DNA from 2 places in the Streptococcus sp. FSL R7-0248 genome. Region 2 is predicted to be linked to the other one. Evidence: predicted binding sites of a transcription regulator. Region 2 holds the regulator's gene; the other holds the start of a gene.
What was found. Region 2 encodes HrcA, which represses chaperone genes, less so after heat shock. Its sites were predicted from a motif close to TTAGCACTCNNNNNNNNNGAGTGCTAA; they were not measured.
Positions count from the first base shown of each region.

Region 1: NYE32_RS02910 (ATP-dependent Clp protease ATP-binding subunit) is a predicted target of HrcA. The motif match lies at 7,171-7,197, and genes of this name have one in related genera.

Region 1 covers NZ_CP150201.1:575,473-590,373, reverse strand. The annotation lists gene NYE32_RS02955 (bifunctional methylenetetrahydrofolate dehydrogenase/methenyltetrahydrofolate cyclohydrolase) at 1-59, opposite strand, end outside; gene NYE32_RS02950 (alpha/beta hydrolase) at 207-983, opposite strand; gene NYE32_RS02945 (FeoB-associated Cys-rich membrane protein) at 1,133-1,273, opposite strand; gene feoB (ferrous iron transport protein B) at 1,291-3,429, opposite strand; gene NYE32_RS02935 (ferrous iron transport protein A) at 3,426-3,902, opposite strand; gene NYE32_RS02930 (amino acid ABC transporter ATP-binding protein) at 4,074-4,808, opposite strand; gene NYE32_RS02925 (amino acid ABC transporter permease) at 4,808-5,488, opposite strand; gene NYE32_RS02920 (DUF1797 family protein) at 5,803-6,033, opposite strand; gene argF (ornithine carbamoyltransferase) at 6,102-7,082, opposite strand; gene NYE32_RS02910 (ATP-dependent Clp protease ATP-binding subunit) at 7,325-9,595, shown strand; gene NYE32_RS02905 (NUDIX hydrolase) at 9,738-10,196, shown strand; gene NYE32_RS02900 (DUF1827 family protein) at 10,206-10,508, shown strand; gene NYE32_RS02895 (Gfo/Idh/MocA family oxidoreductase) at 10,554-11,516, opposite strand; gene NYE32_RS02890 (aminoacyltransferase) at 11,614-12,849, opposite strand; gene NYE32_RS02885 (VTT domain-containing protein) at 12,827-13,510, opposite strand; gene NYE32_RS02880 (DUF3862 domain-containing protein) at 13,593-14,213, opposite strand; RNA gene ssrA (transfer-messenger RNA) at 14,259-14,608, opposite strand; tRNA gene NYE32_RS02870 (tRNA-Arg) at 14,861-14,901, opposite strand, start outside.
Region 2 covers NZ_CP150201.1:106,867-121,767, reverse strand. The annotation lists rRNA gene NYE32_RS00700 (23S ribosomal RNA) at 1-1,316, opposite strand, end outside; tRNA gene NYE32_RS00695 (tRNA-Ala) at 1,463-1,535, opposite strand; rRNA gene NYE32_RS00690 (16S ribosomal RNA) at 1,590-3,137, opposite strand; gene NYE32_RS00685 (ECF transporter S component) at 3,517-3,990, opposite strand; gene NYE32_RS00680 (bifunctional hydroxymethylpyrimidine kinase/phosphomethylpyrimidine kinase) at 3,980-4,741, opposite strand; gene truA (tRNA pseudouridine(38-40) synthase TruA) at 4,734-5,480, opposite strand; gene dnaJ (molecular chaperone DnaJ) at 5,587-6,720, opposite strand; gene NYE32_RS00665 (hypothetical protein) at 6,954-7,172, opposite strand; gene dnaK (molecular chaperone DnaK) at 7,316-9,139, opposite strand; gene grpE (nucleotide exchange factor GrpE) at 9,224-9,748, opposite strand; gene hrcA (heat-inducible transcriptional repressor HrcA) at 9,787-10,821, opposite strand; gene NYE32_RS00645 (glucosaminidase domain-containing protein) at 11,012-11,596, opposite strand; gene NYE32_RS00640 (M15 family metallopeptidase) at 11,593-12,390, opposite strand; gene NYE32_RS00635 (histidine phosphatase family protein) at 12,377-13,081, opposite strand; gene NYE32_RS00630 (PFL family protein) at 13,197-14,534, opposite strand; gene NYE32_RS00625 (ACT domain-containing protein) at 14,552-14,818, opposite strand.

The DNA of each region.
Region 1 (14,901 bases), 470 kb from region 2:
TCATGCAATTGATCCTGCATTTTAGCAGCTAGGGCCTTACCATCCATTATTATCGCCATGGGTGTTCTCCAATACATACTTTTTTTCAATTATACCATAGTGAGGACTCTTTGTGACTAAATTTTCTAAAATTTCAAAAAGACGTCTCAAATGAAAGCTAAAAAAGCTGGAATTGCCTTCCAACTTCTTTTGATTATGTTTCGTGACTAATCCACAAAACCATTTTGCTGACTCCAACCCTTAATAACCTTCAAGGTCTTCTGCTGGTATTTGCCACTTTCATACATGTGATCTGCACCTGTTAAGGAAACGAGAACAGAATCACGGTAGTTCTTAGCTGTTCTTCTAGCAATATTAGGATGAGTCATCTTATCCTTGGTTCCTGAAATGACGAGAACAGGACATAAAATGTTACTAAAGTCCACATAAGCTGCCTTTGTCTTATCAAACCAATGAAGAGCCATCTGAGTATAAACTTTTCCTGATTCAGGAACCAGACCAGCAAAAACTTCCTCTTTCAAAGCTTCCTCTTGTTCATTCATGCAATACTTGAAAAACTCCTTTTTATAAGGGGGCATGGCTTTTTTCCAAAAACCCCAGCGTAAAAAGTGTTTGCCAAAACAAGCTAACATGGTTGGATAAAAGGCATGAATATCTGCTGTCGGAGCAGGTCCCATGAGAATCATACCAGCAACTTCTGTCTTTTCAGCAACCATTTGAGCCACCAGACAGCCTAAAGAGTGCCCCAAAATGAGTGGTGGTTGGTCTAGACTTTCAATCAAAGCCACTAAATCATCTCGATAGTCCTGCAAGGTAACAGTCCCAACTTTAGCTAGGCACTCTTGATAAGGTAGGTCATGGTAACGAAAGCTAGGTGTATGCACCTTGTATCCCATTTGACGTAGACCTGTCGCAAATTCTCCCCAAACATTGCCATCGCACCAGGTCCCATGAATTAGGACAATCTCCCTGTTCAAAACCATTCCTTATACATCTCCCTTTTTTGTTAAAAAATTAGATTATTTATCTATCCTATAGTATCATACTTCCAACCTACATACCTTTATACATTTCTTACAATCGTAAGAAAATGGTCTCTTATTCATTTAAGAGACCATTTTTCTATATATTATTAGCGATTAGCCTTATGCATTTCTTCCTTAACCGGACAAGAACACTCACAATCGCCACAAGAACCTTTTCCTTTGATATAGTGACGGATGCCAAGACCTGCCAAAGCAAAAATAATGAAGGCAATGATAAACGTTGACATAACAATTCCTCCTAAACCTAAATATGGGCTTCTTGAAGATTATCCAAGCTAATGATTTGATCCTTAATCTGACGTGGTTTACGAACCACAAAATAAATCATGGTCACTAACAGCAAGAAAGCAACAAAAGTCCAAATTGTCATTGACTTGCCGTATACGACAACTTGGCCAAACTGATAAAGAATTAAACTCACACAATAAGCTAGGCCTGTTTGAAAACCGATAGCACCAATTGTCCATTTAAGATTGGCCATTTCACGCTTAATAGCTCCAATAGCCGCAAAACATGGAGCACAAAGTAAATTAAAGACTAAGAAGGAATATGCTGCTAGGGAAGAATAATCTCCTCGTAAAGCCGCAGCTAAACCAGCTTCACTGCTATTATGATAGAGAATACCAAAGGTGGCAACAACAGTCTCCTTGGCAGCTAAGCCTGTAAGAGCCGCAACTGTTGCCTTCCAATTTCCAAATCCAAGTGGATCAAAAATCCAAGACAAACTCCTACCGAGAGTCGCCAAAATACTGGCTTCCGTATCTACCGTATGTAGCGTAAAGTTGTAGTTAGACATAAACCAGATAAGAACTGTCAAACTGAAAATGATGGTTCCCGCACGTTTGACAAAACTCATAGCCTTACCAAAGGCATAGCGCAAAACTGACATGGCTTTAGGCCAATGGTAAGCAGGCAATTCCATTATAAACGGACTGGTTAGGCCACCCAAAAAACTCGTCTTTTTGAGGGCAATACCTGATAAGATAATGGCAGCCATCCCAATAAAATAAGTACTTGGTGCTACTAATGAGTTACTAGGGAAGAAAGCTCCAGCAATCAAGGCAATTACTTCCAACTTGGCCGAACAAGGCATGAAGGTTGCCGTCATAATGGTAATGCGACGGTCCCTTTCATTTTCAATAGTTCGACTAGACATAACCGCTGGAACCCCGCAACCTGTCGAAATCAACATGGGAATAAAGGATTTTCCAGAAAGCCCAAAACGTCGGAAAATACGGTCCATAACAAAGGCAATACGACTCATATATCCAATGTCCTCAAGCACACCCAAACAGATAAAGAGCACAAAAATTTGAGGAAGGAATCCTAGTACTGTCCCAATCCCAGCGACGATACCATCAACAATCAAAGACTTAAGCCAGTCCTGAACTTGAAGAAAGTCAAGACCAGAAGTTACCAAATCTGGAACATACTTACCAAAAAGCACATCGTTAGCCCAATCTGTCCACATGGTTCCAACAGTTTGGATAGATAAGAAATAAACCAAATACATAACTGCTGCGAAAATTGGTAAAGCCAAAATACGGTTGGTAACAACCCTATCAATCTTATCTGACAAGGTCAGGGCAAAATCTTCCGTATGACTTTGAGCCATCTGACAAACACGTTCAATAAAGGCATAACGCTCATTAATGACAATTGACTCCGCATCTTCTGTGAAAATTTCCTCAGTGATACGAATGATATCTTTGATTTCTTTTCGTTGGAATGGGGACAAGTCTAGCTCAGCCTCAACTAAAGCATCGTGTTCAAAGAGTTTAATGGCATAAAAACGCGCAGACCTTTGTGGCACCGAATTACCCAAGACTTCCAAAATTTGTGAGATGGCAGCTTCTAACTTATCGTCATAAATTGGAAAGGCAATGTCACCGACTGTAGAAGTCGTTGTATGAGCTGCCTTCCTCACTACCTGATCCACACCAGTTTGTTTGAGAGCACTAGTAGCTACTACTGGGACGCCTAGATGATAAGATAATTTATCAACATTAATCTGTTTTCCCTGAGCCTCCAAAACATCACTCATGTTAAGTGCTAAAGTGACTGGTATACCTGTCTCAATCAACTGCGTCGTCAGATAAAGGTTACGCTCCAAATTAGTCGCGTCAACCACATTTAGAATGCTGTCAGCTCTTTGGCTCAACAAATAGTCACGCGCTACCTTTTCTTCAGGGCTATAGGGCGACATTGAGTAAATCCCTGGTAAATCCTGGATTTCTAAATCCTTATTTTTTTTTACCAGACCACTTTTTCGTTCTACAGTTACACCCGGCCAGTTACCAACACGCTGATTGGTCCCTGTTATCAGGTTGAATAAACTGGTTTTACCACTATTAGGATTACCTATTAATGCAATTTCTGTCACTTTTCCTCTCCCTCGTCCAGCATGACCACACTAATCATTTGCGCTTCCGACTTGCGTAAGGTTAATTCATACCCTCTCAAGCTAATTTCTAGAGGATCTCCCAAAGGGGCTACCTTACGCAACAACACTCGAGTACGCTTTGTAATTCCCATATCCATAAGACGCCGTTTGGTCTCATTTGCTGAAAAAATATCAGTAACGATAGCCGAACGTCCAACTGGTAATTCAGAAAGAGGTATCTTTTCCTGATTTTCCTCCGCAGGTGCCAAATCAATCTTATCTAGAATCGAAGCATCAAAGGCTAAGCGACTCCCTTTAACAATAATAATAGCACTGTTCTTGGTCTTAGTTACCACCTCAATCATTTCACCGGCAGCCAACCCTAGGTTAGATAAGTGCAAAAGACTATCCTTAGGGAGGTTAATGCCAAGAATCCGGTAAGGCGTTTTTAAGGCCGCATCATATATGAGCATTTTTCTTGACCTACTTTATTATTTTTGATACGGCATCATTATAGCATATTTATCCATCTTTTCCGCAAAATTATCCTAAACAAGAATGATTCTAGAAAAGCAGTACACAAAAAGAAAAGGCCGGAAAAGTTCCAGCCTTCACAAACAATGTATACATACTTAATGAATATCTTACAAAACCTTACTCAAGAAATCCTTGGTACGTTCTTCCTTAGTATTGTCGAAAATCTCTTGTGGGGTGCCTTCTTCGACAATAACACCGCCATCCATAAAGATAACACGATCAGCCACCTCATACGCAAAGCCCATTTCGTGGGTAACGATTGCCATTGTCATCCCTGATTTAGCAAGGTCCTGCATAACGGCAAGAACTTCACCAACCATTTCTGGGTCAAGGGCTGATGTTGGTTCGTCAAACAAGAGAACATCTGGATCCATAGCCAAACCACGTGCGATTGCAATACGTTGTTGCTGACCACCAGATAGACTTGTTGGGTAGGCATCTGCCTTATCTTTCAAGCCAACCTTTTCTAAAAGTTCCATAGCTTTCGCGTCTGCATCAGCTTTTGAAACACCCTTGGTTTTAATCGGTGACAAGGTGATATTTCCCTTAACTGTCATGTTAGGGAAGAGGTTAAATTGTTGGAAAACCATTCCCATTTTTTCACGCATTTTGAAAATGTCGTTATTCTTATCTGTAATATCCACACCTTCAAAAGAAATAACGCCTTTTGTAGGTTTCTCAAGCAAGTTCATTGAGCGTAGGAAGGTTGATTTTCCTGATCCTGAAGGACCAATGATAACCACTACTTCACCCTTTTTAATATCTAGATCAATCCCTTTGAGAACTTCATTCTTACCAAAATACTTGTGAAGATTTTTAATCTCAATAATTGTTTCTGCCATTATTTACGTCCCTCCCCAAGTCGTTGTTCCATTTGTTTCAAGAGTGCCGTCATAGCTGTTGTCACAATCAAATAATAGAAGGCTGCGAACAAGAGCGGCGTCAAAGTCAAGTAGGTCGTTGTTGCAACAGTTTGTGCACCATTCCACAATTCCATAACCCCGATGGTTTGCAAGAGCGAACTATCCTTGATAATAGTGACAAACTCGTTACCTAAGGCAGGCAAGATATTTTTAATAGCTTGAGGCAAGACCACATAACGCATGGTATTCCATGGACGGATACCGAGTGAGTAGGCTGCTTCAATCTGGCCTTTAGGAATAGACTCGATACCTGCACGTACGCTCTCAGAAATATAAGCACCACTGTTCAAAGAAAGGACGATAATACCCGGAACAATACGTGACAAATCAAGGTTTAAAATCCCAAACTGCACAGTTGGAAGGTTCATGTGGATGAGGTTAAAAGCAATCATAATCTGCACAACCATAGGAGTCCCACGGAAAACCCAAACATAAAGGCTTACTAGCCACTCCAAAGGTTTGATTCCAGAACGCTTGGCCAAGGATACCAAAACCCCAAGAATGGTTCCGAAGAAGACCACGCAGACCGAAATCATAATTGTTACTAAGACACCATAGTTAAAGTAAGACCAAAACTGTGGTAGAAATGAAAAATTCATCTAGATACTCCTTACTAATATTCTTCAATATTATATCAGAAGACTGTATAAAAATAAAGTATTTTCTTATAAATGCGATATTTCAGTATAAAAACTAAGTTATAGACATCGCTATCAAATCTCTCAAGCAAGACACCTCAAGTCCTCCTAAGATGACATCTTCCCAAAAGGTTTGTCAATGATTTGAAATACTGCCTATTTTGGTAACCCATACAAGCATTAGCCTATGCTTTCATCCTGATAAAAATGCCTGAAACTCGATAGTTTCAGGCATTCTGAATTTTTGGAACCTTGTAAAGTCCCCAAATGATTTATTAGTAAAGCAAATCGTAGATTTCCATTGCAATCAAGTCGATGCTATCAAATGAATAAGATTCACGTGCTTCAACGTCACGCAATGTGAAAACTGGACCATTTTCAGGATCGTTGCTAAATGATACTTCGGCAACAACCACTCCTTCACGTTCAAAATTACGTTTCAAATTACCACCATCAGCCGCCATCATTTCAAGACGGTTAATGATTCTCACCAAATGTGATTCCATGTTATTTCTCCTATTAATTGTGTATTTCCTACTTATTTTATCACACTTATGGGAAAAATGGGGGAATTTTAAATATTTTTCAAGGAATTGTACATAATGGCCTTAATAGAATGCATACGATTCTCAGCTTCTTGGAAGATGATGTCACTGTATTTTTGGAAGACTTGATCTGTAATTTCTAACTCTGCCAAACCATATTTATCATAGATTTCTTTCCCAATTTGGGTATTGAGATCATGAAAGGCTGGGAGACAATGCATAACGATAACATCTGGATTTTCTGTCTTGGCTAGTAGGTCTGCATTAATTTGATAAGGCAAGAGTAAATCAATACGAGATTTAAAATCTACCTCTTCACCCATAGATACCCAGACATCCGTATAAAGCATATCCACTCCCTTGACCTCTGAAATATCATCTGTAATGGTTAAGTCGGCACCATTATTATGTTTCTGAGCTAAGGCTACAATCTCATCTTCGGGTTGCAGCACCTCTGGGGCAATAATCTTGACATTAACGCCTAAAATAGCCGAAGTGACCAAAAGTGAGTTGGCCATATTATTTCTACCATCTCCAATATAGGCGATGGTCAAGTCTTCCAAACTACCGAAGTGTTCCTTCAAAGTCATGAAATCCGCAATCATTTGAGTTGGATGCCAGGTATCCGTCAAACCATTCCAGACCGGAACTCCTGAGTACTTGGCCAAATCTTCAACATCTTCTTGTTTAAAACCACGGTACTCGATTCCATCAAACATAGAACCAAGCACCTTGGCTGTATCAACTACAGATTCCTTTTTACCTAACTGAATGTCTCCAGCACCAAGGTAGGTCACATTCATACCTAGGTCCTGACCAGCCACTGTAAAAGCTGAGCGAGTTCTTGTGGATGTTTTTTCAAAAATCAAGGCAATATTTAAGCCATCTAAATATTTATGCGGAATTCTCTCCTTCTTTAACTGTTTAAATTTTATAGATAAATCGATCAACTCCTCAAGTTCCTGCTTGGTAAAGTCGATTTCTTTCAAAAATGATTTAGCTTGTGTCATAGGTATCTCTCTTTCGTTCTGAATAATATAAAAACATTATATAATATTTATACATTTTAGACAAGCGTTTTTGAATTAAAATTCAACGTTAGCACTCTTGTTAAGAGAGTGCCAAACCTAGATGCTTTTTACTTGCAATCTACCTTCCGCATGCTATAATGGAGTCATAGATTTGACCTTTTTTGACCAAGATTGTTTTCAATAAAGGTCTTTCCCAATTCAGATAGAAAAGAGGTACTGATATGCTCTGTCAAAACTGTAACCTTAATGAAGCTAGTATTCATTTGTATACCAATGTAAACGGTAATCAGCAACAAGTTGACCTCTGTCAAAATTGTTATAAAATCATGAAATCTGACCCAGAGAACCCCCTCAATCAATTCAATCAAACAGGAGGTTCCAACTTCTTCGATGATTTCTTCAGCGACCTAAATAACTTCCGTTCTTCTAACGGCGATCTTCCCAATACACCTCCAACACAAGAAGGTGGTAACCGAGGAAACGGTGGCAATACACAAGGGCCAGGCCGTCCAGGAGGACCACGCCAACAAGCTCCTCAACAGCCACAAGGTCTTCTTGAAGAGTTCGGCATTAACATCACTGACATCGCTCGTCGTGGAGACATTGATCCTGTTATTGGTCGTGACGAGGAAATCATTCGTGTCATCGAAATTCTTAACCGCCGTACCAAGAACAACCCCGTCCTCATCGGTGAACCCGGTGTCGGTAAGACTGCTGTTGTTGAAGGCCTAGCTCAAAAAATCGTTGACGGTAGCGTGCCACAAAAACTCCAAGGCAAACAAGTCATCCGTCTTGATGTGGTCAGCCTGGTTCAAGGGACTGGTATTCGTGGCCAATTTGAAGAACGCATGCAAAAACTCATGGAAGAAATTCGTCAACGTCAGGATGTTATCCTATTTATTGATGAAATCCATGAAATCGTAGGAGCTGGTAATGCTGGTGATGGCAATATGGATGCTGGAAACATCCTAAAACCTGCTCTTGCTCGTGGAGAACTTCAACTGGTCGGAGCAACAACACTCAACGAATACCGCATCATCGAAAAAGATGCCGCCCTAGAGCGTCGTATGCAACCAGTTAAGGTTGACGAACCAACGGTTGAGGAAACTATCACTATTTTGCGTGGTATTCAACCTAAATATCAGGACTACCACCACGTCAAATATACAGACGAAGCTATTACTGCAGCTGCAGAATTGTCCAACCGCTACATTCAAGACCGTTTCTTGCCAGACAAGGCCATCGACCTTCTCGATGAAGCAGGTTCTAAGATGAACTTGACCCTCAACTTTGTTGATCCTAAAGATATCGACAAACGTTTGATTGAGGCTGAAAACCTCAAGGCTCAAGCTACTCGTGACGAAGACTTTGAAAAAGCTGCCTATTTCCGTGATCAAATTGCCAAATACAAGGAAATGCAAAAACAAACCATCAAAGACCAAGATATGCCTGTCATCACAGAAAAACATATCGAAGCCATTGTGGAACAAAAAACCAATATTCCTGTCGGTGATTTGAAAGAAAAAGAACAATCACAACTTCTTAGTCTTGCTGATGATCTTAAATCACATGTTATCGGACAAGATGCCGCAGTTGATAAGATTGCCAAAGCCATCCGTCGTAATCGTGTTGGATTGGGTGCACCAAATCGCCCAATTGGTAGCTTCCTCTTCGTAGGTCCTACAGGAGTCGGTAAAACTGAACTCTCTAAACAATTAGCTATTGAACTCTTTGGTTCAGCTGACAGTATGATTCGTTTCGACATGTCAGAATACATGGAAAAACACGCCGTTGCCAAATTAGTCGGTGCCCCTCCAGGATATGTCGGTTACGACGAAGCTGGTCAGTTAACTGAAAAAGTCCGCCGTAATCCTTATTCACTCATTCTTCTAGATGAGGTTGAAAAAGCTCACCCAGACGTTCTTCACATGTTCCTCCAAGTTCTTGACGACGGTCGCTTGACTGATGGTCAAGGGCGAACTGTAAGTTTCAAGGATACCATCATCATCATGACTTCAAATGCTGGTACAGGTAAAGTAGAAGCTAGCGTTGGCTTTGGAGCTGCCCGTGAAAATCGTACCAATTCTGTGCTTAACCAGCTTGGAGATTTCTTCAGCCCTGAATTCATGAACCGTTTTGACGGTATTATCGAATTCTCTGCCCTTAGCAAGGAAAATCTCCTCACTATCGTGGACCTCATGCTTGATAATGTCAACCAACGCTTGGCTAATAACGGTATCCACCTCAGTGTAACTGAGAAAGTTAAGGAAAAATTGGTTGACCTTGGTTACGATCCTAAGATGGGTGCTCGACCACTACGTCGTACCATCCAAGATCATATTGAAGACGCTATTACTGACTTCTACCTTGAAAATCCAAACGAAAAAGATCTCAAGGCAGTCATGACTTCAAAAGGCCACATCACCATTAAGTCTGCTAAAAAAGCCGAAAAAACTGCTCAGAAAGCTGAGACAGCAAAAGAAACTGATTAAATAAAGAAACCAAGTCGCAATGGCTTGGTTTCTTTATCTTTTCATTTCCTATTTTCAAATTTATCCCTAATTCTGCCTAAATCAATAGGAAAATGAGCAAAATTTTAGTATAATATAGGCAAATAAACGTAAGGAGCAACTCATGAATCCAACATTTGGTGACAAGGTTGAGGGAGCTCATTATCAAACACGTTACGGTGTTTATGCTGTGATTCCTAACCAAGAAAAGACAAAGATTATTTTAGTCCAGGCTCCTAACGGAGCTTGGTTTCTCCCAGGTGGAGAGATCGAAGCAGGCGAGGATCACTATAGCGCATTAGAACGCGAGTTAATTGAAGAACTTGGGTTTACAGCCACTTTAGGCCAGTACTATGGCCAGGCTGATGAATACTTCTATTCAAGCCACCGTGACACTTACTATTACAATCCAGCCTATATTTATGAAGTTGTAGATTTTTCAAAAATTGGCAAACCTCTCGAAGATTTCAATAACCTGGCCTGGTTTCCAATTGACGAAGCCATTGCTAAACTTAAACGTGGCAGTCATAAATGGGGAATCGAACAATGGAAAGAAACTAACACAACAACTGGCAAATCCTAGGAGGAAACTATGAAACTCATTAATACGACCCGTACACACCAAGAACTTGTTCAAAACCAACTTGACAACACGGATGCCTTTCTCGTAGAGACCTACTCTGCTGGGAATACTGATGTTGTCTTTACACAAGCACCTAAGCATTATGAACTCTTGATTTCAAATAAACACCGTGCTGTTAAAGACAATGAATTAGAAGTTATCCGTGAATTCTTCCTCAAACGAAAAATCGACAAGGATATCGTTTTGATGGACAAACTCAGAACAGTACACACTGACAAATTGATTGAGATCTCATTCCCAACAACTGTATAAGACAAAACAAGCAATGGCTAATACCACTGCTTGTTTTTTTGTATGTTACAAAGCTTTCGAAGCTTGATCCAGAACTTCCATAACCTGACGACTATGTTCCAACTGCTTGGCAACACTGTCAAAATCCTTGGTCGCCACCATCTTTTCAAAAGCCACAAATTCATCATGCATACGATGTTGTAGACTATTGAGATTGACGACTCTCTCTTTCTGACCATTGAGGGTGACGCCAATCTCAGGGAGAGTGTTGGTTGCACCAAAAATGGTAATAGCTCCCTTATCTCCTTGAATAGTTGAACGAATCTCGGCACTACAGTCTTTAGCTCCAATGGCAACAGCCTTAAAGTGACCATAGTCCAAAACTAGAATTCCTGACGTATCCACTCCTCGCTCCACATTAGGTAGATATTCCACACGATTAGGCTTACCAAAGAGACCAACCAGGAGATGGATATTATAGATATTAAGATCTCTAAGTGCTCCCCCACCCATTTCAGGGTTGAAGGCAGGAGCAATCTCTCCTCGCTTAAAGGCATCGTAACGTGAAGAATATTGAGAATAATTGATATTCACAATCTTAATATCTCCAATATCAGACAAGGCTTCCTTAATCGCTGTAAAATTAGCCAAATATTGATTGGTAATAGCCTCCATCAAGAGAAGCTCTTTTTCTTGCGCAAGCTTAGCCAGCTCTTCAAACTCTTCCAAATGTAAGGTGAAAGGTTTCTCACAAATAACATGCTTGCCGGCCAAAAGTGCTTTCTTAGCATAATCATAGTGGGTATGGTTGGGCGTTCCCACATAAATCGTATCAACTTCTGGATTGGACAAAATCTCCTCATAATCACTAGTCGCCTGAGCCAAACCATATTGCTTAGCTAAAGCTTTAGCTTTGTCAAGTGATCGTGGTGTCGACATGATAGCTTTAAGCTCAATTCCTTCAATAGTAGTTAACACAGGAAGAACCTCTGTCACAATCATTCCTGTACCCAATAGTGCAAGTTTCATCAACTTACCTCCTTAATTTCTAATCTCTCTTTACAATGGTCCAAGCCCATATAGAGACTTATAATGAAAGAGGACTCAAATCGAAGTCCTCTAAAATTTAAGAACGTCCAAGCAGTTTCTTAACTCCTTGAATCGCTTTGTATTTAAGCGGTTGTGGATAATAGCGGAAGGTTCCCATCTTGCGAACAATGTAACCATTAAAGTTTTGTTTAAATCGCAAAACTCCATCTGAACCATCAAAAATCCCCATAATCCCAAGGAAATTATAGAAAGTAATACCACGTTTGATAGCTTGTGTCATCACATACTCTTGCAAGAGCGCTGGCGCATAAAACTTATTAAACTCAGGATAAGATCCACTAAAGAGATAAACAGCTTCTTGAGGGGTATAGACGAAAAGACTTCCAGCCAGAACAATGTCTTCCTGACCATACTTATCGATAAAGGCAGTTGCCTCTCCCTTACGAACATCAAAAGTCTCAAACTGACTTGATAGTTCTCTCAATTGGTTTTGCTTTTTCTCAGACTTTGGATTAGCCTCTAAATCAGCCTGGAGTTTAACAATTCTAGCCCCCAATTTAGCTTGATCACTTTCCAAATGGTCATAGTAATCTTGAAAATTCAGGGTAGCAACCATAAAATCAGCATTGTCACCAAAAGCATCATAAAAGTCTTGATAATAATCCAACGATTTATCACTATACTCACGACGATCAGAGGTCGCTGAAGTGATTTCTTTAAAAATGGATAACTCATCACGTTTCAGTTTTTTTAATTTAATCCCGAACGTTTTGGCTTTTTTAACCAGAGGTTTTCCCTTTTTACTAAAAGATTTGATGAGATCTTTTTCTTCAATCCCTGATAAATCCTTCACATAGTGCCAGTCAGGTTCACCACCAGGATAGCCTGTCTGTAAACCATCAAAGCTATAGCCTAAATCAGTCAATTGACTAATCAATTGCTTCTGCTCATCACTAGTTGGTTCACCATTACTATCAAAAGTTTGATAAGTATCATAAGGTTTGATTAATAGTTCAAGAGAACCATTTTCCTTAGCATAATCCTTCAAACCTTGGTAAAAGTCGCTTAGATGAGCTGTATTTGAGTGAATCGGTCCACAATTCACCTCCATACGAAGCCCACCAGTCATAGGCATGCTGTAGACAATTGCTGAGACTTCTAGCTGGTCTCCTTCTTTCCAAGCGACATAGCTAATGCTAAATCCACGTTTTTCAAGAAGCTTAGCCATTTCCTCAGTTTGCATAAAAGAACGCTCAGACACTTGTTGAGCATGTGTGTTAAATTCTTCTTTAGTTACTTGAATGAAGCTCATTTTTTTCCTTCCTAAAATGGATAAAGTAAATGACGAGTGAGATAAAAAGCAAGATGGCAAGTACTGCCACTAATGGCATTCGGATTGGACGGATATTAAGCAACAAATCTCCACTAACTGCATAAACAATCGATACTGGCGTCACTCCAATAAGTATCGCCAAAATCCTCGTCCTTGTGGGTAAATTCATTTGAACACAAGCATAATTGACCAGAGCTGATGGTATAAATGGAATAGAGAAGGCCAGTGAAATCCCAATAAAGCGATGCTTAAAGTTCTCAATATAGTTTAGAAGTTTCTCCATGCGTTTGGACTTCTCTGGCTTTTCAAGTCTTCTCAGAATTTCAAAACTAGTCAAATTCCCAAAAGTATTACCAATAATATTCATCGGAATCGCAAGCAAAGGGCCATAGAGTAGCCCAACAAAAATACAAAAAATAGAACTTGAAACTCCAGGAATAGCCGATGACAGAATCATGAGACTAAGAAGGATCAGTGCATTTTGGAAATTAGCCTGCTTAAAAACTTCTCTTAAAAAGGCTTGATCATGCTTAGCGTTGGTCCATTCCTTGATTAAGGGGATGAAGTTATTTAAAAGAGGCCATAAGAATACCAGTATTAAACCGGCTATCCCTATAAAAAATAGTCTTTTTTTGGTCATTACATCTCCATAATTTTAATCGCTCCTTTTATTATAACAAAAAAAAGCCTTCATTGATTTAGAAAGGCATCTTTTACTGCGATTACTTATTAATCAAATTTGCTTGTGACTTGTTTTCCAAGGCACCATTTTTAAAGTTAAGGGTAAGGCTACCTGTTTCACCCTTCTTAGCAACAAGGTTCGAAGACCAAAGCGCTTGTGTCATTGTTGCATCTGAAGAGACTGCAATCGAATAAACATCAGGTGTACCAAGCGTTTTGACAGCATCGTCATAGCTAGTTCCATTTTTGAGATTTTCGTACATCTTCAGTGTGATTTTAGGATCACGGACGTAAGAAAAGTTTGAAATTGACTTAACCACAGTGCTATTGTTAAAGAGTTTCGCTGTAACAACAACATTGTCATACTGCCAATTATAAACATCAAGCTTAGCATCTCCTGCTTGCTCTTGACCAGTTGATGAGGGTTCACCAAACCAGCCCTTCAAGCTATCAAGATTTGAGCCTCCTGAGAATTCTTGAGAAGCATTTGCCATGGTGATTTTATCAAAGTTCTGGCGAACATTCCCATGCTTAACAGTTAAAATCTTTGAAGCCTCATTATCCAGAGATCCCTTCGACTCAGTTTTAGACGAAGATTTTCCACAAGCAGCTAGAGTAAAAAGTGAGAGACCTAAAACGGTCAAAGACAAAAGTTTTTTCATAATAAATTCCTATATACACAAATAAAAGGCTGACGCCTCAAGTATTTATGGAGCCGGTGGGAATCGAACCCACGTCCAAACACCTGCCAACATATTCGTCTACAACCATAGGTTATGTCTTTCATTTAACAGATAGACGACACATAACTCAAGCCTTCTATCTGCGAGCCTATAAATCTCTTTTCAACCAGCTAGGCAATGGTCAAACGTAGCTTATAAATCAATAAAACCTCTAAACAAACATAAGCAATCTGCTAGAAGTCACGCGAGCAGGTGTTTAGGCTGCTACAGCGTAAGAATTAGTATTTTTTGCAGTTATATTTAACTGAGCGTTTACGTCGCCACACGAGTCGCAGAATATGCCTCATAATGCCTGTCGAATCCGTAACGACCCCAATATGAGATACTGAGTATTATATCAAATTCTTTAATAAATTGCAAAAGATTAGCCAAACTGTCTCCCCCCAATAAATCCACTATAGAGACGCTAATACAGTAGTCAACTTTGATTTTAGGATAAGCTAGTAACCATCCATCTGTATGTTTGCCTTTTTCCTTTCAACACTAAAAGATTTTACATAATAATTTCACTAAAACTTAGCAAGAAAAAAACGTTGAGCGAACAAATCATTCAACGTTTTTCTTTTTGCACCCTAAGGGAATCGAACCCCTATCTCAAGAACCGGAA
Region 2 (14,901 bases):
GGATTCTCACCTGTCTTTCGCTACTCATACCGGCATTCTCACTTCTATGCGCTCCAGCACTCCTCACGGTACACCTTCTTCGCACATAGAACGCTCTCCTACCATACCTATAAAGGTATCCACAGCTTCGGTAATATGTTTTAGCCCCGGTACATTTTCGGCGCAGGGTCACTCGACTAGTGAGCTATTACGCACTCTTTGAATGAATAGCTGCTTCTAAGCTAACATCCTAGTTGTCTGTGCAACCCCACATCCTTTTCCACTTAACATATATTTTGGGACCTTAGCTGGTGGTCTGGGCTGTTTCCCTTTCGACTACGGATCTTAGCACTCGCAGTCTGACTGCCGATTATATCTCGTTGGCATTCGGAGTTTATCTGAGATTGGTAATCCGGGATGGACCCCTCACCCAAACAGTGCTCTACCTCCAAGAGACTTAACATCGACGCTAGCCCTAAAGCTATTTCGGAGAGAACCAGCTATCTCCAAGTTCGTTTGGAATTTCTCCGCTACCCACAAGTCATCCAAGCACTTTTCAACGTGCCCTGGTTCGGTCCTCCAGTGAGTTTTACCTCACCTTCAACCTGCTCATGGGTAGGTCACATGGTTTCGGGTCTACGACATGATACTAATGCGCCCTATTAAGACTCGGTTTCCCTACGGCTCCGTCTCTTCAACTTAACCTCGCATCATATCGTAACTCGCCGGTTCATTCTACAAAAGGCACGCTCTCACCCATTAACGGGCTCGAACTTGTTGTAGGCACACGGTTTCAGGTTCTATTTCACTCCCCTCCCGGGGTGCTTTTCACCTTTCCCTCACGGTACTGGTTCACTATCGGTCACTAGAGAGTATTTAGGGTTGGGAGATGGTCCTCCCAGATTCCGACGAGATTTCTCGTGTCTCGCCGTACTCAGGATACTGCTAGGTATAAAGACTATTTCGAATACGAGGCTATTACTCTCTTTGGCCTACCTTCCCAGGTAGTTCTTCTATAATCTTTAAGTCCACGTTGCAGTCCTACAACCCCGAAGAGTAAACTCTTCGGTTTGCCCTCTTGCCGTTTCGCTCGCCGCTACTAAGGCAATCGCTTTTGCTTTCTCTTCCTGCAGCTACTTAGATGTTTCAGTTCACTGCGTCTTCCTCTACATTACCTTAACAGTAATGAGTGACAGGCATTACCTGCCGGGTTCCCCCATTCGGACATCTCTGGATCATTGCTCACTTACAGCTCCCCAAAGCATTTCGTCGTTAGTCACGTCCTTCATCGGCTTCTAGTGCCAAGGCATCCACCGTGCGCCCTTATTAACTTAACCTTATTTTGGTCTTTCGACCTAACTCATTAAATATTCACAGCGTTTCGGTTTATTTTCTTGTTACTATCTATATGTAATTAATTACATATGGAATTTGATATAGATATTCAATTTTCAATGGACAATACTTGAATCTTTCGATTCAATGGAGCCTAGCGGGATCGAACCGCTGACCTCCTGCGTGCAAAGCAGGCGCTCTCCCAGCTGAGCTAAGGCCCCACAAGACCTCTCAAAACTAAATAAGAAACTCAAGTACATTCCGTTTTTCCTTAGAAAGGAGGTGATCCAGCCGCACCTTCCGATACGGCTACCTTGTTACGACTTCACCCCAATCATCTATCCCACCTTAGGCGGCTGGCTCCAAAAGGTTACCTCACCGACTTCGGGTGTTACAAACTCTCGTGGTGTGACGGGCGGTGTGTACAAGGCCCGGGAACGTATTCACCGCGGCGTGCTGATCCGCGATTACTAGCGATTCCGACTTCATGTAGGCGAGTTGCAGCCTACAATCCGAACTGAGATTGGCTTTAAGAGATTAGCTTGCCGTCACCGACTCGCAACTCGTTGTACCAACCATTGTAGCACGTGTGTAGCCCAGGTCATAAGGGGCATGATGATTTGACGTCATCCCCACCTTCCTCCGGTTTATTACCGGCAGTCTCGCTAGAGTGCCCAACTGAATGATGGCAACTAACAATAGGGGTTGCGCTCGTTGCGGGACTTAACCCAACATCTCACGACACGAGCTGACGACAACCATGCACCACCTGTCACCGATGTACCGAAGTAACTTTCTATCTCTAGAAATAGCATCGGGATGTCAAGACCTGGTAAGGTTCTTCGCGTTGCTTCGAATTAAACCACATGCTCCACCGCTTGTGCGGGCCCCCGTCAATTCCTTTGAGTTTCAACCTTGCGGTCGTACTCCCCAGGCGGAGTGCTTAATGCGTTAGCTGCGGCACTGAATCCCGGAAAGGATCCAACACCTAGCACTCATCGTTTACGGCGTGGACTACCAGGGTATCTAATCCTGTTCGCTCCCCACGCTTTCGAGCCTCAGCGTCAGTTACAGACCAGAGAGCCGCTTTCGCCACCGGTGTTCCTCCATATATCTACGCATTTCACCGCTACACATGGAATTCCACTCTCCCCTTCTGCACTCAAGTTTGACAGTTTCCAAAGCGAACTATGGTTGAGCCACAGCCTTTAACTTCAGACTTATCAAACCGCCTGCGCTCGCTTTACGCCCAATAAATCCGGACAACGCTCGGGACCTACGTATTACCGCGGCTGCTGGCACGTAGTTAGCCGTCCCTTTCTGGTAAGCTACCGTCACAGTGTGAACTTTCCACTCTCACACTCGTTCTTGACTTACAACAGAGCTTTACGATCCGAAAACCTTCTTCACTCACGCGGCGTTGCTCGGTCAGGGTTGCCCCCATTGCCGAAGATTCCCTACTGCTGCCTCCCGTAGGAGTCTGGGCCGTGTCTCAGTCCCAGTGTGGCCGATCACCCTCTCAGGTCGGCTATGTATCGTCGCCTAGGTGAGCCGTTACCTCACCTACTAGCTAATACAACGCAGGTCCATCTTGTAGTGGAGCAATTGCCCCTTTCAAATAAATGACATGTGTCATCCATTGTTATGCGGTATTAGCTATCGTTTCCAATAGTTATCCCCCGCTACAAGGCAGGTTACCTACGCGTTACTCACCCGTTCGCAACTCATCCAAGAAGAGCAAGCTCCTCTCTTCAGCGTTCTACTTGCATGTATTAGGCACGCCGCCAGCGTTCGTCCTGAGCCAGGATCAAACTCTCATTAAAAATTTAATAATTGTTCGAGCGTTAACTCATTACCGTCATCTGACGATTTATTCTTGTAAATTGACAGGTTATAATTTCTTCTATCATAACCCTGCACTTGGTTTCTTATTCAGTTCTCAAAGGTCTTTGTCTCTCTTAAGACAACTCCTATATTCTAGCAAATCTAGAATAACTTGTCAACACTTTTTTGAAGTTTTTTTACTTCTCGTGTTCGCCGCCTCTTCCGAAACAGCTTATTTATAATATCATCTCTGACTTGTCTTGTCAACAACTTTTTTAAAAGTTTTGGAACCTTTTCAAGTTTGTGGCAAGTCTGTTAAGACAACTTTTATATCTTAACACCCAATTTAGTTATTGTCAATAGGGTTTAGTAATGTTATTAACCTTTTTTGGACTGAACTTTTTTGAATCCTTGATACAATACCCATCCAACAACTACGCCAAGAGCATTCTGGCAGAAATTAGGAATCACTTCTGCGATTGAAGCTCCTGTTCCATACATAAATACTGAAGCAAGTGCATAGCCACCCACCATCACAACTGCTGCAATCAGAAGGCCTAGGATACGATAGTTCCCTTTAAAGCCAGCAAAATAACCTTGTGCACCATGTATTAACAAACTGATAAACATCCATTGCGGAGCAGATGATAGCAAATCTATCAGAAAAGCAGACAATCCGCCCACAACTGCCCCTTCTTTCTTCCCAAGATAAAAGGCTGTGAAGTAGATTCCTGCATCTACCAAAGTTAAAAGTCCTGTTGGAGTCGGAATTTTAGCTACGAATCCAAAGGTCACTGATAAAGCCGTTAAGATAGCTAATAATGTTAGCTCTTTTGTTTTCTTATTTTGCATATTGAACTACTCCAAATTCATTTGATTGTTTAATTGATTCATAAACAAAGGCTTTAGCATTTGCTACAGCTTCCGTTTCTGAACATCCTTTAACTAATTCACTAGCTATACTTGAAGCAAATGTACATCCTGCACCGGTATTATTTTTGTCTAGCACAGCTTCTTCAAACAATTTGTAGTCTGTTCCATCATAAAAGACATCTATCGCTTTAGTACTATCCAAGCGGTTTCCACCCTTAACAACGACAGTCTTAGCTCCTAATTCATTGAGATAGCTAGCCGCATACTTCATGTCATCAAGAGTCTTGACCTTTCTATCTATAAGCAGTTCGACTTCAGGTAAGTTCGGAGTGATAACCGTGATATAAGGGAAAAATTTAACCAATTCATCACGTAGTTGAGAAACTTCAACGTCATGAGTCTCCTTACATACTAAAACGGGATCCAAGACAATTGGAATATCAGAATGATTTTTAACAAAATCCAACGTTAATTCTGCGATTTCAACGTTAGGCAACAAACCAATTTTAATTGCTGAGAAGGGGACATCTTTTAGTGAATCAAGTTGTTGTTTAAAAACATTAGTATCAACCGGAATGACCTCAAAACCATTCTCAGTCATAGCTGTTAGACAGGTAAGAGCCACAAATCCATGCTGTTTATTTGTGGTAAATGTCGCTAAATCTGCATGAAGTCCGCCACCACTAAAAATATCATTCCCTGAAATCGCTAAAATCAATTCATTACTCATATCGTATCTCCTTTAAATACAAACCATTACCAGCTGCCGTTGGTCCTGCAAGATTACGGTCACGACTTTCTAACACTGTCTTAACTTGCGAAACAGGCATGCGACCATTGCCAATCTTCAACAAGGTGCCAACCATATTTCTAACTTGCTTATAGAGAAAACCATTACCAGAAAAAGTAAAGATATAAAATCCAGTTTTCTCATCGATAGATACACTAGCCTGTGTAATTGTACGTTCTTTATTTTCTACAGAAGTTCCTGAAGCTGTGAAGCCTGTAAAATCATGTGTACCGACCAAATCCTTAGCAGCCTCCTGCATATGTGCTAAACTTAGAGGGTAGGGATAGTGGGTCGCATAATTACGCATCATGGGGTTCTTAGGTCGCCCTGCATCTACTAGGAACTCATAAGTTTTACTGTGTTTGTTGTATCGCGCATGGAATTCCTCCGATACAAGTTCGATACTAACAACATCAATATCATCTGGACATTGCGTATCTAAACCGAAACGCAACTTCTCTAGATTTCGCTCTTGGGGCAAATCAAAGTGAATAACTTGTCCATAGGCATGAACACCTGCATCTGTCCGACCCGCCCCATGAACGGTGACAGGTGTACCGCTATTTAACCGTAAGAGAGTCTTTTCAAGCTCTTCTTGAATAGAACGTGCATTTGGTTGTCTTTGAAAACCTGAGAAAAGTGTACCATCATAGGAAATTGTCGCTTTGTATCTAACCATAGAATTATCATATCAGATTTTTTCAAGGATAAAAAGTAGGTCGATCACCAACTGACCCCATACAGGTTTTTGTCATAAAGAAAAAGACGCATTAAGCGTCCTTCCTTTATAAATCTTCTAAAGCATCCTTTACCTTATTGAAGAAACCTTTTTTCTGTGGTGCGATTTTTTCATCACCACTTGCTTTGGCAAATGCAAGGAGAGCTTCTTTTTGAGCATCATTTAGCTTCGTAGGAGTTACAATCTTAACTGTAACGTGTTGATCTCCTTGTGAACCTCCACGAAGACGTGGAGCACCCTTTCCTTTTAGACGGAAAGTTTTGCCTGTTTGAGTTCCTGCTGGGATGGTCATCTCAACATTTCCGTGAACCGTTGGTACTTCGACAGTGTCACCAAGGGCTGCTTGGACAAAGGAAATATTAAGTGTATAGTAAATTGTTGATCCATCACGCGTAAATTTATCGCTTGGATTAACATTGATGATTACAAAGAGGTCTCCATAAGGACCACCATTGAAACCAGCTTCACCTTGACCAGCAAGACGGATTTGTTGACCTGTTTCAACACCTGCTGGAATCTTGACAGATACTTTGTGGCTTTGTTTTTCATGTCCTGTTCCATGACAAGTTTGACATGGCTCTTTAATTTCTTGACCTGTTCCATGACAAATATCACAGGTTACTTGACGACGCATCATACCAAGTGGTGTTTGCGTATCAACATTGATAACCCCTTGACCATGACAGCGACCACAAGTTACAGGGCTTGTTCCAGGTTTTGCACCAGATCCTGAACATGTCTTACATGTCGCTTCACGATTATAGTGCACTTCTTTTTCGGCACCAAAAATCGCCTCTTCGAAGCTTAGGTTGACACGGTACTGAAGATCATCACCTTGACGTGGAGCATTAGGGTTACGAGTAGCACTACCACCAAAGAAGCTAGAGAAGATATCCTCAAAACCTCCAAAGCCTGCACCACCATCGAAGCCTCCAAAGCCTCCTTGACCACCAAAACCATTCGCACCATCTGGTCCGTATTGGTCATAGGCTGCACGTTTTTGGTCGTCACTTAAAGTTTCGTAGGCCTCTTGGACCTCTTTATATTTTTCTTCCGCACCTGGTTCTTTATTAATGTCTGGGTGGTATTTTTTAGACATCTTACGATAGGCACGTTTAATTTCATCTTGAGAGGCATCCTTAGATACCCCAAGACGATCGTAATATTCGGTATTGTTCATACAAGATACTAAGAGCGAACAGAAAGCGACTGAAATTTAGGAAACCGACAAGAAATCATGATTTCTTAGGAGGTTTGTCTAATTTCCTAGCTTTCCACTCGTGTTCAATTTCTCGAACACTCTTTGTTCCTTTCTATTTTATATTTGTTACGATACGAAGTAAAACTATATCTTATATTCACTTCACTTATTTTAGCGAAAAACAGAGGCTGGTTTGCAACCTCTGCTATTACTTATAGGTAGTTTCTCAACCATTCAGGCATCGCCTCATCATCAATATCCCAAGAATCAACCACATGTTCGTCTTCTTCCCATGTGTTTTCATGTCCATCAAAAAATTTATGGCGAGAACATTTGTATTTAACTACCGTTTCATTCTCTAAGCGATATTCATTCCAGTAGTAGCTCTTACCGTGGCCTTTCCACTCATTAGTTGTATAAATCGTAGTCATAAAATCAATCCTCAAAACATCTCAATTATTTATTTCTAATAAGTCTCTTCTCTACAGGTGTTGGTAACATCTATAGGAATCTTGAACTTATCTAATGAATCGATAGCATTAAATATATTAATATCGTGGCCTATCACATTCTCTTATTTTTCAGTAAACTCTCCGTCTACGACATCGTCGCCTGAGTTATCTGCTGTTTGTGCACCTTCTGCTCCTGCTTGAGCTTGTTGTGCTGCTGCAGCTTGTTCGTAAAGTTTAACTGCAAGAGCTTGAGCTTTTTCGTTAAGAGCTTCCAATTTAGCCTTCATGTCATCAAGATTGCCTGATTCTTGAGCTTTCTTAAGGTCATCAAGGGCTGATTGAGCAGCATCACGTTCTGTGTCGAAGCCTTTACCTTCTGTTTCTTTGATTGTCTTTTCAGTTGCAAAGATAGCTTGGTCAACTTCGTTACGAAGATCTACTTCTTCTTTACGTTTTGCATCTGCTTCAGCATTTGCTTCAGCATCTTTCATCATCTTTTCAATTTCTTCGTCTGTCAAACCAGAGTTAGATTGGATGACAATTGTTTGTTCTTTTTGAGTTCCAAGATCTTTAGCTTTAACAGATACGATACCGTTCTTATCAATATCGAAAGTAACTTCGATTTGTGGGATACCACGAGGTGCAGCTGGGATATCAGTCAATTGGAAACGTCCAAGAGTCTTGTTATCTGCTGCCATTGGGCGTTCCCCTTGAAGAACGTGGATATCAACGGCTGGTTGGTTGTCTGCTGCAGTTGAGAAGACTTGTGACTTAGATGTTGGAATTGTAGTGTTGCGGTCGATGAGTTTTGTGAACACTCCACCCATTGTTTCGATACCAAGTGACAATGGAGTTACATCAAGAAGGACAACGTCTTTGACATCACCAGTAATAACACCACCTTGGATAGCAGCACCCATAGCAACTACTTCATCAGGGTTAACTGATTTATTTGGTTCTTTACCAGTTTCAGCTTTAACAGCTTCTACAACGGCAGGAATACGAGTTGAACCACCGACAAGGATGACTTCGTCAATATCTGACAAGCTCAAACCTGCATCTGAAAGGGCTTGACGAACTGGAGTTTTCGTACGTTCTACAAGATCACGAGTCAAATCATCGAATTTCGCACGAGTCAATGTCATTTCCAAGTGAAGAGGTCCAGCCTCACCAGCAGTGATGAATGGCAAGCTGATTTGTGTTGATGTGACACCAGAAAGGTCTTTCTTAGCTTTTTCAGCTGCGTCTTTCAAACGTTGAAGAGCCATCTTGTCTGTTGACAAGTCGATACCATTTTCTTTCTTGAATTCTTCAACCATGTGGTCGATGATTTTTTGGTCAAAGTCATCACCACCGAGTTTGTTATCCCCTGCAGTTGCCAATACATCAAAGACACCATCACCAAGTTCAAGGATAGATACGTCGAATGTACCACCACCAAGGTCGAATACCAAGATTTTTTCTTCTTTATCAGTCTTATCCAAACCATAAGCAAGGGCTGCTGCTGTTGGTTCGTTGACGATACGTTCTACTTCAAGACCAGCAATTTTACCAGCGTCTTTAGTTGCTTGACGTTGAGCATCGTTGAAGTAAGCAGGAACTGTAATAACAGCTTTGGTTACTTTTTCACCAAGGTAATCTTCAGCATAACCTTTCAAGTATTGAAGAATCATTGCTGAAATTTCTTGTGGTGTGTATTCTTTACCGTTTGCAGAAACTTTTTCAGAAGTACCCATCTTAGATTTGATAGAGATGATTGTATCTGGGTTTGTTACTGCTTGACGTTTTGCAGCGTCACCAACGATGATTTCACCATTTTTGAATGACACAACAGATGGAGTTGTGCGGTTACCTTCTGGGTTTGCGATAATTTTTGATTCAGTTCCTTCAAGAACTGCTACTGCTGAGTTTGTTGTACCTAAGTCAATACCAATGATTTTAGACATATGTTTTTCCCCTTTTTACTTAATTTCTATTTTGCTTTTTTATCTTTCATTCATAGTTTTCTGTCATTTCGGACAAGTTTTCAATTAATTATATACAACTACCATAGCTGGGCGTAAGACGCGTTCGTGGAGTTTATACCCTTTTTGGAAAACTTGTGCAATCGTATCTGCTGGATGTTCATCATCTGCAGGCATTGTTTGAATAGCCATGTGGAAGTTATGATCGAAATCACCATCTGCTGGAATTTCTTCAATCCCTTCCTCTTTAAGAGCATGCACTAAACTTTCTTGCACCATTTCCAAACCTTTTTTGACATCATCAGTCAAGCCCTCAACGGCAAGAGCACGTTCAAGGTTATCAAGTGATGGCAAAATTGCTTTTGCCAAATCTTGGCTACGATACTTTTGTAATTGTTGACGTTCTTCATTAGAACGGCGCTGAATGTTTTGCATTTCTGCATGAGCACGAAGGTATTTGTTTTCAAATTCTTCGGCACGCGCTTGGGCTTCTTCAAGTTCAGAAGGTTCGCTTACTTCCTCTACAACTTCTTCAGTTGTCTCAGTAGCTTCCTCTTCTTTCACTTCTTCTTTTTTAATATCTTCAGTCAAGGCATACACCTCTTTCTATACTTTTTAAATGTTATATCTTAGCTAACTTCATAATGGTTACTATTGAGGTAACGGTAATAATCCGTCAACTTCATAACCAAAACTCTACTAATAACATTGACCAAACTAACCATGCGACGATAATCCATTTCAACTGGGCCAATCACATGCATGAGCGCCATCCCACGATAAGGAATCAGGAATTTATGACTCATAACTGTGACATTTTCAAGCGCTTCTTCAGTTGATTCTGCAACCGAAATCTTGGTCACTTCATCATCGGAGATAGCTGATCGAAGCTCAAGTGCCACATGTTGTGGATTGTCCAAAAATTGATAGGTTTTTAAGTCGGCATAAGTCAGTGATGCAACCTTACCTTCGATGAAAATCAATTCCTTAAAAAGTTGTGAAAAGATATAATCAAACAAATCTAGAACATTATCTGTTATCTTGAAATACTTTTGCACAATCTGAGGAATCTCAGTTCTCAATCGGTAATGGATATCTAAGACAGTGTTTCCCAAAAAACGTTCTTGAACAAGCTTATGAAGAATTTCCAAATCACTAGACAAGAAATTTTTTGGAATAGCAAACTGAACTGTCACAGGCTTAGATTCATCTAGAGTAAGAACCGCTAAAGCGTCGTGATTGGATAGATGAACAATATCAAATCCAGTCAGACGTTGTCGTGTCGGTTCCACATCTTGAATCACTGCTGTGCATCCTGTCATTTCTGCCAGCAGCTTTGCCGCTGCATCCAAGATATCTTCAAGTTTGAAAGCTTCAAAGTCGAAAGCTTTAACCACTTGATAAACATCTTGTTCATCAATCGCATCAAGATTTAAAGAATTAGCGACGAAATACTGGAAACCTGCTCGGCTTGGCATACGCCCACTAGAAGTATGAGCTTTTTCAAGATAGCCCATCTTTTCTAGCTTGGCCATGTCATTACGAATGGTCGCTGAACTCGAATCAATTGATTCTTGTAATGCTTTAGAACCAACCGGTTCATGTGTACGAGTGAACATCTCAACTATCAAATTCAAAATAGTGTTTTGCCTTTGCGTAATCACGATGTCACCTCATTTCTATTTGTTAGCACTCTAATACATCGACTGCTAACTTATGATTCTATTATACACCTAAACTTGAACATGTCAACCCAAAAAACCAAAAAAATTAGCACTCTTTTTGAGAGAGTGCTAAAAATACATCTCAAGAACTAGAGAAGCAAAAAAAGAGCACCTCCGAGGTACTCTAATCTTATCGATCATATTTTGACAAATGATCGGTCTCAATAATAGATATGAGGTGTTTGGCGTAACCTGGATCACTGCTAAAACCCGCAGCTTGTAGTTTTTCTGCCGCAACTTTATAACTAGTCGTTCCCGCCACCTCTTTATAGGTCGACTCGCCCCACGTTCCTTGGCGAAGTTCTTCTAAATAAGTCATCATAGAACTTGACCAATCCTTAAAAACTGCAAAATCCACCTTTTGGTATTGCCATTTACCTTTACTGTAGATACTATCCTTTAAACGAATACGTTCTTGACCTGGCTGAGCAGGGAGACTGTAAATGTTATGATATTTAACAGATAAAAGACTGCTACCATAATTCGACTCATATGCAGCTTGACTAAGGAGAATAGACGCAGGTACACCATAGTTTTTAGACATCTTTTGAGCTGTTGGAGCTAAGGTCTCAATAAACTCTTGCTGCGTGTAAGCAACCTTTACCGAACGAGCATTATCATCTGTAGAGGCATGAAGAATCAAAGGTAAGACAATACCTAAAGCGAAAACAGCAACTAAGGTTATGAAGGCTTTTAGTTTAAAACGTCGTCTCACTTAGTTTTCTCCTTTAATAATGCCAAATATTCCTCCAAAGTAAGATTATGTTCAGTCATATACTCTGCTGACTCTTTACCAACATAGCGGAAATGCCAATCCTCGTAGCCTACACCTGTTGACGATGTTTTACCATCTGGAAAACGAAGAACAAAGCCATATTTCGGCGCTAACTCTTTAACTTTAGCTACTGTATCTGGATCTGCTTCATTTAAGCTATCTACAGTACTCATATCAATCGCAAGACCCGTCTGGTGTTCACTCGCTCCTGGTGGTTGTGAATAGGTTTGAACCTTTTTCTCCGCCTGAGACTCCGTCAAACTTGGGTCAGCAGCCATTTCCTGCTGAACATAACTGTTATAAAGTTCTGTCTGATAAGCAACACTACGATAACCTGATATCAAGTGGTAACTTGGATCAATTTCTTGAGCAGCCGCTAAAAACTCCTTAACATTCTTAGCAATTCTTGCATCTACAGAAACACCATCGACATCAGCAATCTCAGGATTAAGTTCTTTAGACTTATTATCTCGATTTACCAAAAGCAATTCCCAGTCTTTAGGCGATACATCAGGTAGTCCCTTTGTATCCTTGCTTCGAGTCGCATCGGTAGCTTGCTTACTACTTTTTATTACCGACGATCCATTGGTTTGTTGAACCGTACGACTGACACCAAATACAGAATAAAGTCCTGCTGCAACTAAAAGGACTGCAATCAAGACACTACTGATAATCAAAAACCAGTTGGTTTGCTTTTTCGCCTGACGGCGACTTGGATAGTTATTTTTTACCATTTTCTTTTTCTATTATCTCTCGCCCAACCTGACGATAAGTCATATCGCCAAGTGCTTCTAATGTAAATTTACCATTTTCATAAGCAACAACAGTAACCGAACCGTTGTCCAATGAAGGATGCTCGACAGAAGGATCAATTAACCAAGCAAAGGTTGCAATGGTCATACCGTGACTAACAACGATAGCATTACCACCACCAGACCTCTCAAGATCCTCAGCAATAGCTGTAAACCCTTCTAAAATACGTTTTCTGAGCACTTCCCAAGACTCTGCCCAACCAGCCGTATCCACATCAAGGATACCTTGTGCAAGTTCAGGATAAGTTACCTCATGTAACTCCTTACCTTGAAAAGCATCTGTTCTCGGTAGCACACCGTAGAAAAGTTCACCATCATAGCCACCATCTAAACTACCAAAACACCACTCACGAATACGTTTGTCACGTTTATAGGGAATAGTTTCTAAACCCGTCTCACGCAAAATGATATCCATAGTTTGAATCGTTCGACCTGAATCACTAGAATATGCAGCTTTAAAAGGAATACCTGCTGCTTTCAGACCTACCCCTAATTCACGAATACCTTCTTCACCGAATGGGGTCAATGGGCTATCAGACCAACCTTGTGCACGACCAATGGTGTTAAACATGGTTTTGCCGTGTCTTGCAATATACAACTTAACCTTACTCATAGTGCCCCTTCTTTCCGTCATTTTTGAATTCATTATAGCACAAATCCCCTCGACTATCTAGCCAGCGAGACCATCAGAAAATGCCTTACCAATTGGCAAAGCATTTATCATCCGTTTAGTTTTTAAAGCTGTGAACAGGAGCTGGGATTTGACCACCACGCGCAATAAAGTCAGCCGATGAAGCTTTGTTTACCTTCATTACCGGTGCATACCCAAGAAGACCTCCAAGTTCCAGCATGTCACCTTCCTTACCATAAGGAATAATACGAACAGCTGTTGTTTTCTGGTTAATAACACCGATAGCCGCTTCATCAGCAATCATGGCCGCGATTGTGGTATCTGGCGTATCAGCAGGAATAGCAATCATGTCTAGACCAACAGAACAGATGGCTGTCATAGCTTCCAATTTTTCAAGGTTGATATGACCAGATTTAACAGCCGCAATCATCCCCTCATCTTCAGAAACTGGAATAAAGGCACCTGACAAACCACCAACTTGATTACATGCCATGATACCACCTTTTTTAACTTGGTCATTAAGAAGGGCTAGAGCTGCAGTAGTACCATGTGTACCAACAACTTCAAGACCCATAGCTTCAAGGACACGGGCTACTGAATCACCAACTGCTGGTGTTGGCGCAAGAGACAAATCTACAATACCGAACTCGACACCAAGGCGTTCGCTGGCCATTTGACCAACCAACTGACCAACACGTGTGATTTTGAAGGCGGTCTTCTTAACTGTTTCAGCTAGAACATCGAAACTTTCGCCTGGAACTTTCTCAACTGCACGTTGCACAACACCAGGACCTGAAACCCCAACATTGATTACAACATCAGCCTCACCAACACCGTGGAAAGCACCTGCCATAAAGGGATTATCTTCAACCGCATTGGCAAAGACAACCAATTTACCTGGACCCATTGGATCTGCCTGAGAAGCCTCTTTGATGATATGTCCCATGTCACGTACTGCTGTCATGTTAATACCGGTCTTTGTTGAACCAATGTTGACAGACGAACAGACAAAATCAGTCTCAGCAAGCGCACGTGGAATAGAATTGATAAGAATCTCATCACCTTTTTGGTAACCCTTTTGAACGAGCGCAGAGAAACCACCAATAAAGTTAACGCCGATTTTCTTAGCTGCTCGGTCAAGCGCCTTCGCAAAAGGTACATAGTCTGTAGCATCTGTTGCCGCACCGATGATTGAAATCGGAGTAACAGATACACGTTTATTAACAATCGGAATACCAAGTTCAGCCGCAATCTCGTCGCCAACAGTTACCAAATCCTTAGCCTTAGATACAATCTTGTTATATACTTTTTCCGCTGCCTTATCGATATCTGAATCGATACAGTCTAGGAGTGAGATTCCCATGGTAATGGTACGAACATCAAAATTCTGTTCCTCAATCATGGCAATGGTTTCTGTGACCTGTTTAATATCCATTTTAAGCTACTCCTATCTTACAAGTTGTGCATCGCATCAAAAATCGCTGAACTTTGGATGTTGATTTTAACGTTCAATGACTCACCAAAGGCTTCCAATTCAGCACGTAGGTGTGTAAAATCTTGTTTGCCTTCCGATGATACAACCGCCATCATGGTAAAGAATTCATCAAGGACTGTTTGAGAAATATCATCAATATTCAAACCAAGTTCTGCCACCTTAGTCGCAACACCCGCAACAATACCTGCTTTGTCCTTACCTACAACTGTAATAATTGCTTTCATGAGAAGCCTCCATCATTTTATTTTGTATAATTTTAGCATATTTTGATTAAAAATGCTATTTTTTATGAAAATTGCCTCTTTTT